DNA from 2 places in the Lysinibacillus sp. JK80 genome. Region 2 is predicted to be linked to the other one. Evidence: a T-box and tRNA genes for the amino acid it is inferred to sense, from the RefSeq annotation. Region 2 holds a T-box; the other holds one or more tRNA genes.
The links. A T-box is a leader RNA that pairs with one kind of tRNA and senses whether it is charged. The one in region 2 lies ahead of ileS (isoleucine--tRNA ligase), so its partner is inferred to be a tRNA-Ile.
Positions count from the first base shown of each region.

Region 1: it has a tRNA-Ile gene. The T-box ahead of ileS (isoleucine--tRNA ligase) is inferred to sense a tRNA for this amino acid. The anticodon was not compared.

Region 1 covers NZ_CP058997.1:2,966,184-2,970,603, forward strand. Annotated here, with positions in the region: rRNA gene HXV90_RS14850 (23S ribosomal RNA) at 1-1,822, opposite strand, end outside; tRNA gene HXV90_RS14855 (tRNA-Ala) at 1,913-1,988, opposite strand; tRNA gene HXV90_RS14860 (tRNA-Ile) at 2,001-2,077, opposite strand; rRNA gene HXV90_RS14865 (16S ribosomal RNA) at 2,172-3,723, opposite strand; tRNA gene HXV90_RS14870 (tRNA-Ala) at 3,867-3,942, opposite strand; tRNA gene HXV90_RS14875 (tRNA-Pro) at 3,963-4,039, opposite strand; tRNA gene HXV90_RS14880 (tRNA-Arg) at 4,049-4,125, opposite strand; tRNA gene HXV90_RS14885 (tRNA-Leu) at 4,134-4,222, opposite strand; tRNA gene HXV90_RS14890 (tRNA-Gly) at 4,228-4,302, opposite strand; tRNA gene HXV90_RS14895 (tRNA-Leu) at 4,340-4,420, opposite strand, start outside.
Region 2 covers NZ_CP058997.1:2,095,728-2,100,147, forward strand. Annotated here, with positions in the region: gene ileS (isoleucine--tRNA ligase) at 1-2,074, opposite strand, end outside; T-box leader at 2,187-2,410, opposite strand; partial or broken gene HXV90_RS10950 (DivIVA domain-containing protein) at 2,507-3,030, opposite strand; gene HXV90_RS10955 (YlmH family RNA-binding protein) at 3,126-3,914, opposite strand; gene HXV90_RS10960 (YggT family protein) at 4,085-4,366, opposite strand; gene HXV90_RS10965 (cell division protein SepF) at 4,387-4,420, opposite strand, start outside.

The sequences.
Region 1 (4,420 bases), 870 kb from region 2:
CCTGTGTTTTTGCTAAACAGTCGCCTGGGCCTATTCACTGCGGCTCTCATGCGCTTGCACGCTCAAGAGCACCCCTTCTCCCGAAGTTACGGGGTCATTTTGCCGAGTTCCTTAACGAGAGTTCTCTCGCACACCTTAGGATTCTCTCCTCGACTACCTGTGTCGGTTTGCGGTACGGGCACCTCTCACCTCGATAGAGGCTTTTCTTGGCAGTGTGAAATCAGGAACTTCGTCCATACGGACTCGCCATCACAGCTCAACGTTACAGTGTGCGGATTTGCCTACACACACGCCTTACTGCTTGGACGCGCACAACCAACGGCGCGCTTACCCTATCCTACTGCGTCCCCCCATTTCTCAAACGGTGAGGAGGTGGTACAGGAATATCAACCTGTTGTCCATCGCCTACGCCTATCGGCCTCGGCTTAGGTCCCGACTAACCCTGAGCGGACGAGCCTTCCTCAGGAAACCTTAGTCATACGGTGGACGGGATTCTCACCCGTCTTTCGCTACTCATACCGGCATTCTCACTTCTAAGCGCTCCACCAGTCCTTCCGATCTGACTTCAACGCACTTAGAACGCTCTCCTACCACTGACATCATAGATGTCAATCCACAGCTTCGGTGAATCGTTTAGCCCCGATACATTTTCGGCGCAGCGTCACTCGACCAGTGAGCTATTACGCACTCTTTAAATGATGGCTGCTTCTAAGCCAACATCCTGGTTGTCTGTGCAACGCCACATCCTTTTCCACTTAACGATTACTTTGGGACCTTAGCTGGTGGTCTGGGCTGTTTCCCTTTTGACTACGGATCTTATCACTCGCAGTCTGACTCCCGTGTATAAATATCTGGCATTCGGAGTTTGTCTGAATTCGGTAAACCGGGATGGCCCCCTAGTCCAAACAGTGCTCTACCTCCAGTATTCTCATCACGAGGCTAGCCCTAAAGCTATTTCGGAGAGAACCAGCTATCTCCAAGTTCGATTGGAATTTCTCCGCTACCCACACCTCATCCCCGCACTTTTCAACGTGCGTGGGTTCGGGCCTCCAGTAAGTGTTACCTCACCTTCACCCTGGACATGGGTAGATCACCTGGTTTCGGGTCTACGACCACGTACTATTTCGCCCTATTCAGACTCGCTTTCGCTGCGGCTCCGCCTTCTAAAGCTTAACCTTGCACGTAATCGTAACTCGCCGGTTCATTCTACAAAAGGCACGCTATCACCCATTAACGGGCTCTAACTACTTGTAGGCACACGGTTTCAGGATCTCTTTCACTCCCCTTCCGGGGTGCTTTTCACCTTTCCCTCACGGTACTGGTTCACTATCGGTCACTAGGTAGTATTTAGCCTTGGGAGATGGTCCTCCCGGATTCCGACGGAATTTCACGTGTTCCGCCGTACTCAGGATCCACTCAGGAGAGAACGAACTTTCGACTACAGGGCTTTTACCTGCTCTGGCGGACCTTTCCAAGTCGCTTCATCTAACTCGCTCTTTTGTAACTCCGTATAGAGTGTCCTACAACCCCAAGAGGCAAGCCTCTTGGTTTGGGCTCTTCCCGTTTCGCTCGCCGCTACTCAGGGAATCGATTTTTCTTTCTCTTCCTCCAGGTACTTAGATGTTTCAGTTCCCTGGGTCTGCCTTCAAGACGCTATGTATTCACGTCAAGATACTACGCGATTAAACGTAGTGGGTTCCCCCATTCGGAAATCTCCGGATCAAAGCTCACTTACAGCTCCCCGAAGCATATCGGTGTTAGTGCCGTCCTTCTTCGGCTCCTAGTGCCAAGGCATTCGCCGTGCGCCCTTAATAACTTAACCAAGTTATTAAGCCTATAAAAAAACTTAAAAAATAAATGTATTTGTTACAATTTCAATGTCGTTTTATCCAGTTTTCAAAGAACAAAAAAATGGTGGAGCCTAGCGGGATCGAACCGCTGACCTCCTGCGTGCAAGGCAGGCGCTCTCCCAGCTGAGCTAAGGCCCCAAGAGGTATATATGGTGGGCCTAAATGGACTCGAACCATCGACCTCACGCTTATCAGGCGTGCGCTCTAACCAGCTGAGCTATAGGCCCTCTTGGAAGTTTTATTAAATTTCATAAACCTTCAAAACTGAACGCAAAACGTAATCTTACAAACCCAAGGTTTGTATTCCGAAATAATCCTTAGAAAGGAGGTGATCCAGCCGCACCTTCCGATACGGCTACCTTGTTACGACTTCACCCCAATCATCTATCCCACCTTCGGCGGCTGGCTCCAAAAGGTTACCTCACCGACTTCGGGTGTTACAAACTCTCGTGGTGTGACGGGCGGTGTGTACAAGGCCCGGGAACGTATTCACCGCGGCATGCTGATCCGCGATTACTAGCGATTCCGGCTTCATGTAGGCGAGTTGCAGCCTACAATCCGAACTGAGAACGACTTTATCGGATTAGCTCCCTCTCGCGAGTTGGCAACCGTTTGTATCGTCCATTGTAGCACGTGTGTAGCCCAGGTCATAAGGGGCATGATGATTTGACGTCATCCCCACCTTCCTCCGGTTTGTCACCGGCAGTCACCTTAGAGTGCCCAACTAAATGATGGCAACTAAGATCAAGGGTTGCGCTCGTTGCGGGACTTAACCCAACATCTCACGACACGAGCTGACGACAACCATGCACCACCTGTCACCGTTGCCCCCGAAGGGGAAACTATATCTCTACAGTGGTCAACGGGATGTCAAGACCTGGTAAGGTTCTTCGCGTTGCTTCGAATTAAACCACATGCTCCACCGCTTGTGCGGGCCCCCGTCAATTCCTTTGAGTTTCAGTCTTGCGACCGTACTCCCCAGGCGGAGTGCTTAATGCGTTAGCTGCAGCACTAAGGGGCGGAAACCCCCTAACACTTAGCACTCATCGTTTACGGCGTGGACTACCAGGGTATCTAATCCTGTTTGCTCCCCACGCTTTCGCGCCTCAGCGTCAGTTACAGACCAGAAAGTCGCCTTCGCCACTGGTGTTCCTCCAAATCTCTACGCATTTCACCGCTACACTTGGAATTCCACTTTCCTCTTCTGCACTCAAGTCCCCCAGTTTCCAATGACCCTCCACGGTTGAGCCGTGGGCTTTCACATCAGACTTAAAGGACCGCCTGCGCGCGCTTTACGCCCAATAATTCCGGACAACGCTTGCCACCTACGTATTACCGCGGCTGCTGGCACGTAGTTAGCCGTGGCTTTCTAATAAGGTACCGTCAAGGTACAGCCAGTTACTACTGTACTTGTTCTTCCCTTACAACAGAGTTTTACGATCCGAAAACCTTCTTCACTCACGCGGCGTTGCTCCATCAGGCTTTCGCCCATTGTGGAAGATTCCCTACTGCTGCCTCCCGTAGGAGTCTGGGCCGTGTCTCAGTCCCAGTGTGGCCGATCACCCTCTCAGGTCGGCTACGCATCGTCGCCTTGGTGAGCCGTTACCTCACCAACTAGCTAATGCGCCGCGGGCCCATCCTATAGCGACAGCCGAAACCGTCTTTCAGTCTTTCACCATGAAGCAAAAGAGATTATTCGGTATTAGCCCCGGTTTCCCGGAGTTATCCCAAACTATAGGGTAGGTTGCCCACGTGTTACTCACCCGTCCGCCGCTAACGTCAAAGGAGCAAGCTCCTTTTCTGTTCGCTCGACTTGCATGTATTAGGCACGCCGCCAGCGTTCGTCCTGAGCCAGGATCAAACTCTCCATAAAAGAAATTTGATTAGCTCAAATTGTTTTGCTGGCATCATGTTTGATGTCCAAAATTGTGTTTCGTTCACTAACCGAAGCTAGCTACTTAAAACTTTATTGATTACGTTTTGCTTGTTCAGTTTTCAAGGTTCATGTAATTGAATTGGTGGAGCCTAGCGGGATCGAACCGCTGACCTCCTGCGTGCAAGGCAGGCGCTCTCCCAGCTGAGCTAAGGCCCCATATTTTTATTTTTAGGAAATGGTCGGGAAGACAGGATTCGAACCTGCGACCCCTTGGTCCCAAACCAAGTGCTCTACCAAGCTGAGCTACTTCCCGTTGTTCTTATGGCGCGCCCGACAGGAGTCGAACCCATAACCTTCTGATCCGTAGTCAGACGCTCTATCCAATTGAGCTACGGGCGCATTTAAAATGGTGCCGAGGACCGGAATCGAACCGGTACGGTAGTCACCTACCGCAGGATTTTAAGTCCTGTGCGTCTGCCAGTTCCGCCACCCCGGCACATTTGGAGCGGAAGACGAGGTTCGAACTCGCGACCCCCACCTTGGCAAGGTGGTGTTCTACCACTGAACTACTTCCGCATGTGCATAAGCTTTTTTTATCTGGCAATGAAAATAATGGTGCGGGTGAAGGGAGTCGAACCCCCACGCCTTGCGGCGCTAGATCCTAAGTCTAGTGCGTCTGCCAATTCCGCCACAC
Region 2 (4,420 bases):
CACGCACAGTTTTTAAGACATCCTGTAAGCGCATATACACATATTGATCCATTTCACGAAGCTCAGCATAACTTACACGATCTTTCGTAGGATCGAAATCAGCAATATTGCCGTGTAAGAAACGGAAAGTATTACGAATTTTACGATACACTTCAGATACTTGCTTTAACATATCCATAGAGATGCGCACATCTGCTGTATAATCAACAGATGCAACCCATAAACGAAGTATGTCTGCTCCATACTGATCCATTACTTTTTGCGGAATAATCACATTCCCTAAAGATTTACTCATTTTACGTCCTTCACCATCAAGTACAAAACCATGTGTTAAAAGTCCTTTGTATGGTGCATAGCCGTTAATAGCTACAGATGTAATAAGAGAGGAATTAAACCAACCACGATGTTGGTCAGAGCCCTCTAAATAAAGATCAGCTGGATATTTCATACCACGTTCTACTAGTACACCTTGGTGTGATGAACCGGAATCAAACCATACATCCATAATATCATTTTCTTTTGTAAATTCGCCGTTCGGGCTACCTGGATGTGTAAAGCCTTCTGGTAATAACTCTTTTGCTGTTTTTTGGAACCAAATATTTGATCCATTCTCACGGAATAATGCTGAGACATGACTAATTGTTTCAGGTGTAATAATAGGTTCACCATTTTCAGCATAGAAAATCGGAATCGGCACACCCCACGCACGTTGACGTGAAATTACCCAGTCTCCACGATCACGAATCATATTATAAAGACGAGTTTCTCCCCAAGCTGGTGTAAATGCTGTTGCTTTTACAGCCTCTAATAACTCCCCACGGAATGCTTCAACAGATGCAAACCATTGTGGTGTCGCACGATAAATAACAGGCTTTTTCGTACGCCAGTCATGTGGATAGGAGTGCGTAAAGAAATCAAGCTTTTCTAACGCTCCTACTTCTTTTAGTTTTTCTGTGACGAGTTTATTCGCATCATTATAAAACACGCCTTCAAAGCCAGGTGCTTCATCTGTATAGCAGCCACTATTATCAAGAGGGCTAAGAATACCTAAACCATACTGTTTACCAATATGATAATCGTCTTCACCATGCCCTGGGGCTGTATGAACACAACCTGTACCCGCTTCAGCAGTTACGTGTTCACCTACCATAATAAGCGATTCACGATCGTAGAATGGATGTTGTGCTACAATACGATCTAATGCCTCTCCTTTTACCTCTTGAACAACCTCATAGTCTACCCATCCAAGCGTAGTTGCCACTGACTCTAATAACTCTTTGGCAATGATGAATTTTTTATTAGCCACTGCAACTACTACATAGATAAATTCAGGATTCAAAGAAATCCCTAAGTTTGCTGGTAATGTCCATGGTGTTGTTGTCCAAATGATAAATTTAGCATCTGCTGGAACAACACCCTTCGCATCCTTAATTGCAAAGCTTACATAAATGGATGGAGATTTGATGTCCTTATATTCAATTTCAGCTTCCGCCAAAGCAGATTCAGAAGAAGGAGACCAATAAACCGGCTTTAACCCTTTATAGATATAACCTTTTTCCGCCATTTTACCGAATACTTCAATTTGACGAGCTTCAAACTCAGGCTTTAATGTAATATATGGATTTTCCCAATCACCTCGAATGCCTAGACGGCGGAATTGGGCACGTTGATTGTCAATTTGCTCATAAGCATACTCTTCACAAAGTTGGCGGAATGCTGCTACTGACATTTCTTTACGTTTTACACCTTTGTTAGTCAATGCTTGCTCAATTGGTAAACCATGTGTATCCCAACCTGGAATATAATTGACATGGTAGCCAGTCATGGAACGATGACGTGTAATCATATCCTTCAATACTTTATTTAGAGCATGGCCTATATGGATATCACCATTTGCATAGGGAGGACCATCATGTAGAACAAATTCTGGTCGACCTTCCGTACGCTCCATCTGTAATTTGTTAATATCCATGCCACTCCATTTTTCTTGCATTTTTGGCTCATTTGCCGGTAAATTTCCACGCATTGGGAAATCTGTTTTTGGCATTAATAAAGTATCTTTGTATTCAACCATTAAAATTCCTCCTTTATTTTACACAAACAGGTAGACATTTTTCTCATAAGACAGTTATTGGCAAAATTATCTAAAACGATTCGGAAACAAACAAAAAAAGCCCTCAATCCCACTAAGGGACGAGAAGCTTCTACTCGCGGTACCACCCTAATTGTAGTACAAAAATTTGCACTACCTCTTAAAAGCACGTTTAACGTCGTGCATCACGAAATAACCTACTTTTTTCAGTTATTTAGCTCAGAAGTGATGTTCAATGCTAGTTGTATGTTTGGGCTCTCACTGTCCCCAAATCGCTTAACAACGCCTAACAAATACTGTCTTCGTCTCTGCTTTTATGCATATCTGTTCAAAATAATTACTATTACAAAGTATATGAAATTCAAACAATCACGTCAAGTTTCATTTGTCAATTACAGCAATTAAAAAGAAAAGTTAAATATCCTCAGAATCCTGTGCTTCTTCAACAGATGCTTGAATTTCTGTTAAATCGATATCATATTGCAGCAAATGATCCCAGTCATCTGCATTAAGTAAATCCAGCTGTGCTTCTACAAGCATCTTGAAACGATTACGAAATACCTTAGATTGCTTTTTAAGCTCATCAATTTCAATCGTCACCTTACGAGCCTTCGTCAAAGCTTCATTGACAATTCGATCAGCATTTTTTTCAGCTTCTTTTACAATGAGCTTTGCCTCTTTTTGAGAATTTCTTCTCACTTCATCAGCCGCTTCTTGTGCAACGACAATAGACTTCTGCAAAGTTTCTTCTAAGGTGTTGAAATGTCTCGCTTGTTCTAAAGCCATCTCTAATTGCTTATCAACCTCTTTTTTTCACGAAGCAGAATTTCATAGTCTTTAATAATCTGATCTAAAAATTCATTTACTTCATCTTCAGCATAACCTCTGAAGGCTTTTGTAAACTCCTTATTATGTATATCAATAGGTGATAATGGCATACAATCCTTCTCTCCTTTACATGTACATTCGTAATTCCTATTATACAATTGTTCCGACAACTTAGCAGTAAAAATTAATGAAATTTACTTCACTTTCAGCTTTTTTGGGCCAATCGACCGACTTGAAGACGGATTTTATCTTTTTTTGTTCGGCCTTCAGTCATAATAATTTTCACCCGCCCACTTCCACGTATCGATAAAATATCTCCCTCTTGTAATTCAAAAGCAACTGTATCTCTTTCTGTCCAATTTACACGAACTTTTTTCCCAGTAATTAAAGCTTGAGCTTTTTGGCGTGATACATTTAATACAGTCGCAATAATTACATCTAAGCGCATGGAAGATACTGTATGAGATTCCTCCAACCATTCTTCCTCATTTACAATAAGGGAATCCGCTTCTTTTAAAGACTCAATATGCACCTTAACTTTACCAATACCTGTTAAATGTAACCGAACATATTCTGCTACCTCTTGAGCTACAACGAATTGCACCTGCTGATCATTTACACGAATATCACCAAATTTGCCACGGTTTAAACCTAATGAAAGCAACGCACCTAAAACATCAGGATGTCGTAATTGGACAAATTTCACTGGATATTGAATCGTAAAGGCCACTAACTGAAAGTCTTCTTCTATTGCTTCATAGTAAGTAGGAAAAATAAGCATACGCTGCCTCTCCGCCTCTTCAAATAAACCTGTGCATGCAGTTTTTAGGGTATCATTTTGCCCGATAATCGATGTCACAATAAAACGTTGTCTTGGATCAAGAAAATCTGTCAGCTTAGGCGCATAACGATCTTCAACCTCACGCTGCCAGCTTATTACCTGTTCAATAAAGGGCTGTTCATCTTTTCGAAAATGCTGGATTAAGTGTTCCATCTTGTTGTCTCCTCTTTCACTAGTTCCATTTTGCTTTGTTAGTTGGAAACTTAGTATTCCCAATTAATGACGTTTGGACGTCATTGTTTTAAAATTTTTTATTAGTCGCTTTAGTAGCATAGAAAATTAAAATAAATAAAAAATCCCCACCAAAACGTGAGGATTTACTTCTAAGCGAACATAAAATATATTTTCTGAATGACTATATAAAGCCCTCTTTCTATAAAATTCAGCATAAAGATGGCCACAATTGGCGAAATATCAATCATACCAAGAGGCGGAATGAATTTCCTAAAAATCCCTAAATATGGCTCACAAACTTTTTCAAGCATGCGACCAATTGCTGAATTTTGAGCGGCAGGCACCCAAGACATTAAGATATATGCAATTAGCATGAATGAGTAAATCTTAAATGCTAATGATACATAACCAAGTATAATAAAAAAAGTCATATAAACTACAATCCTCGCTATTAATTATCGTCTAAAATAAAGTTTGTAATTTCA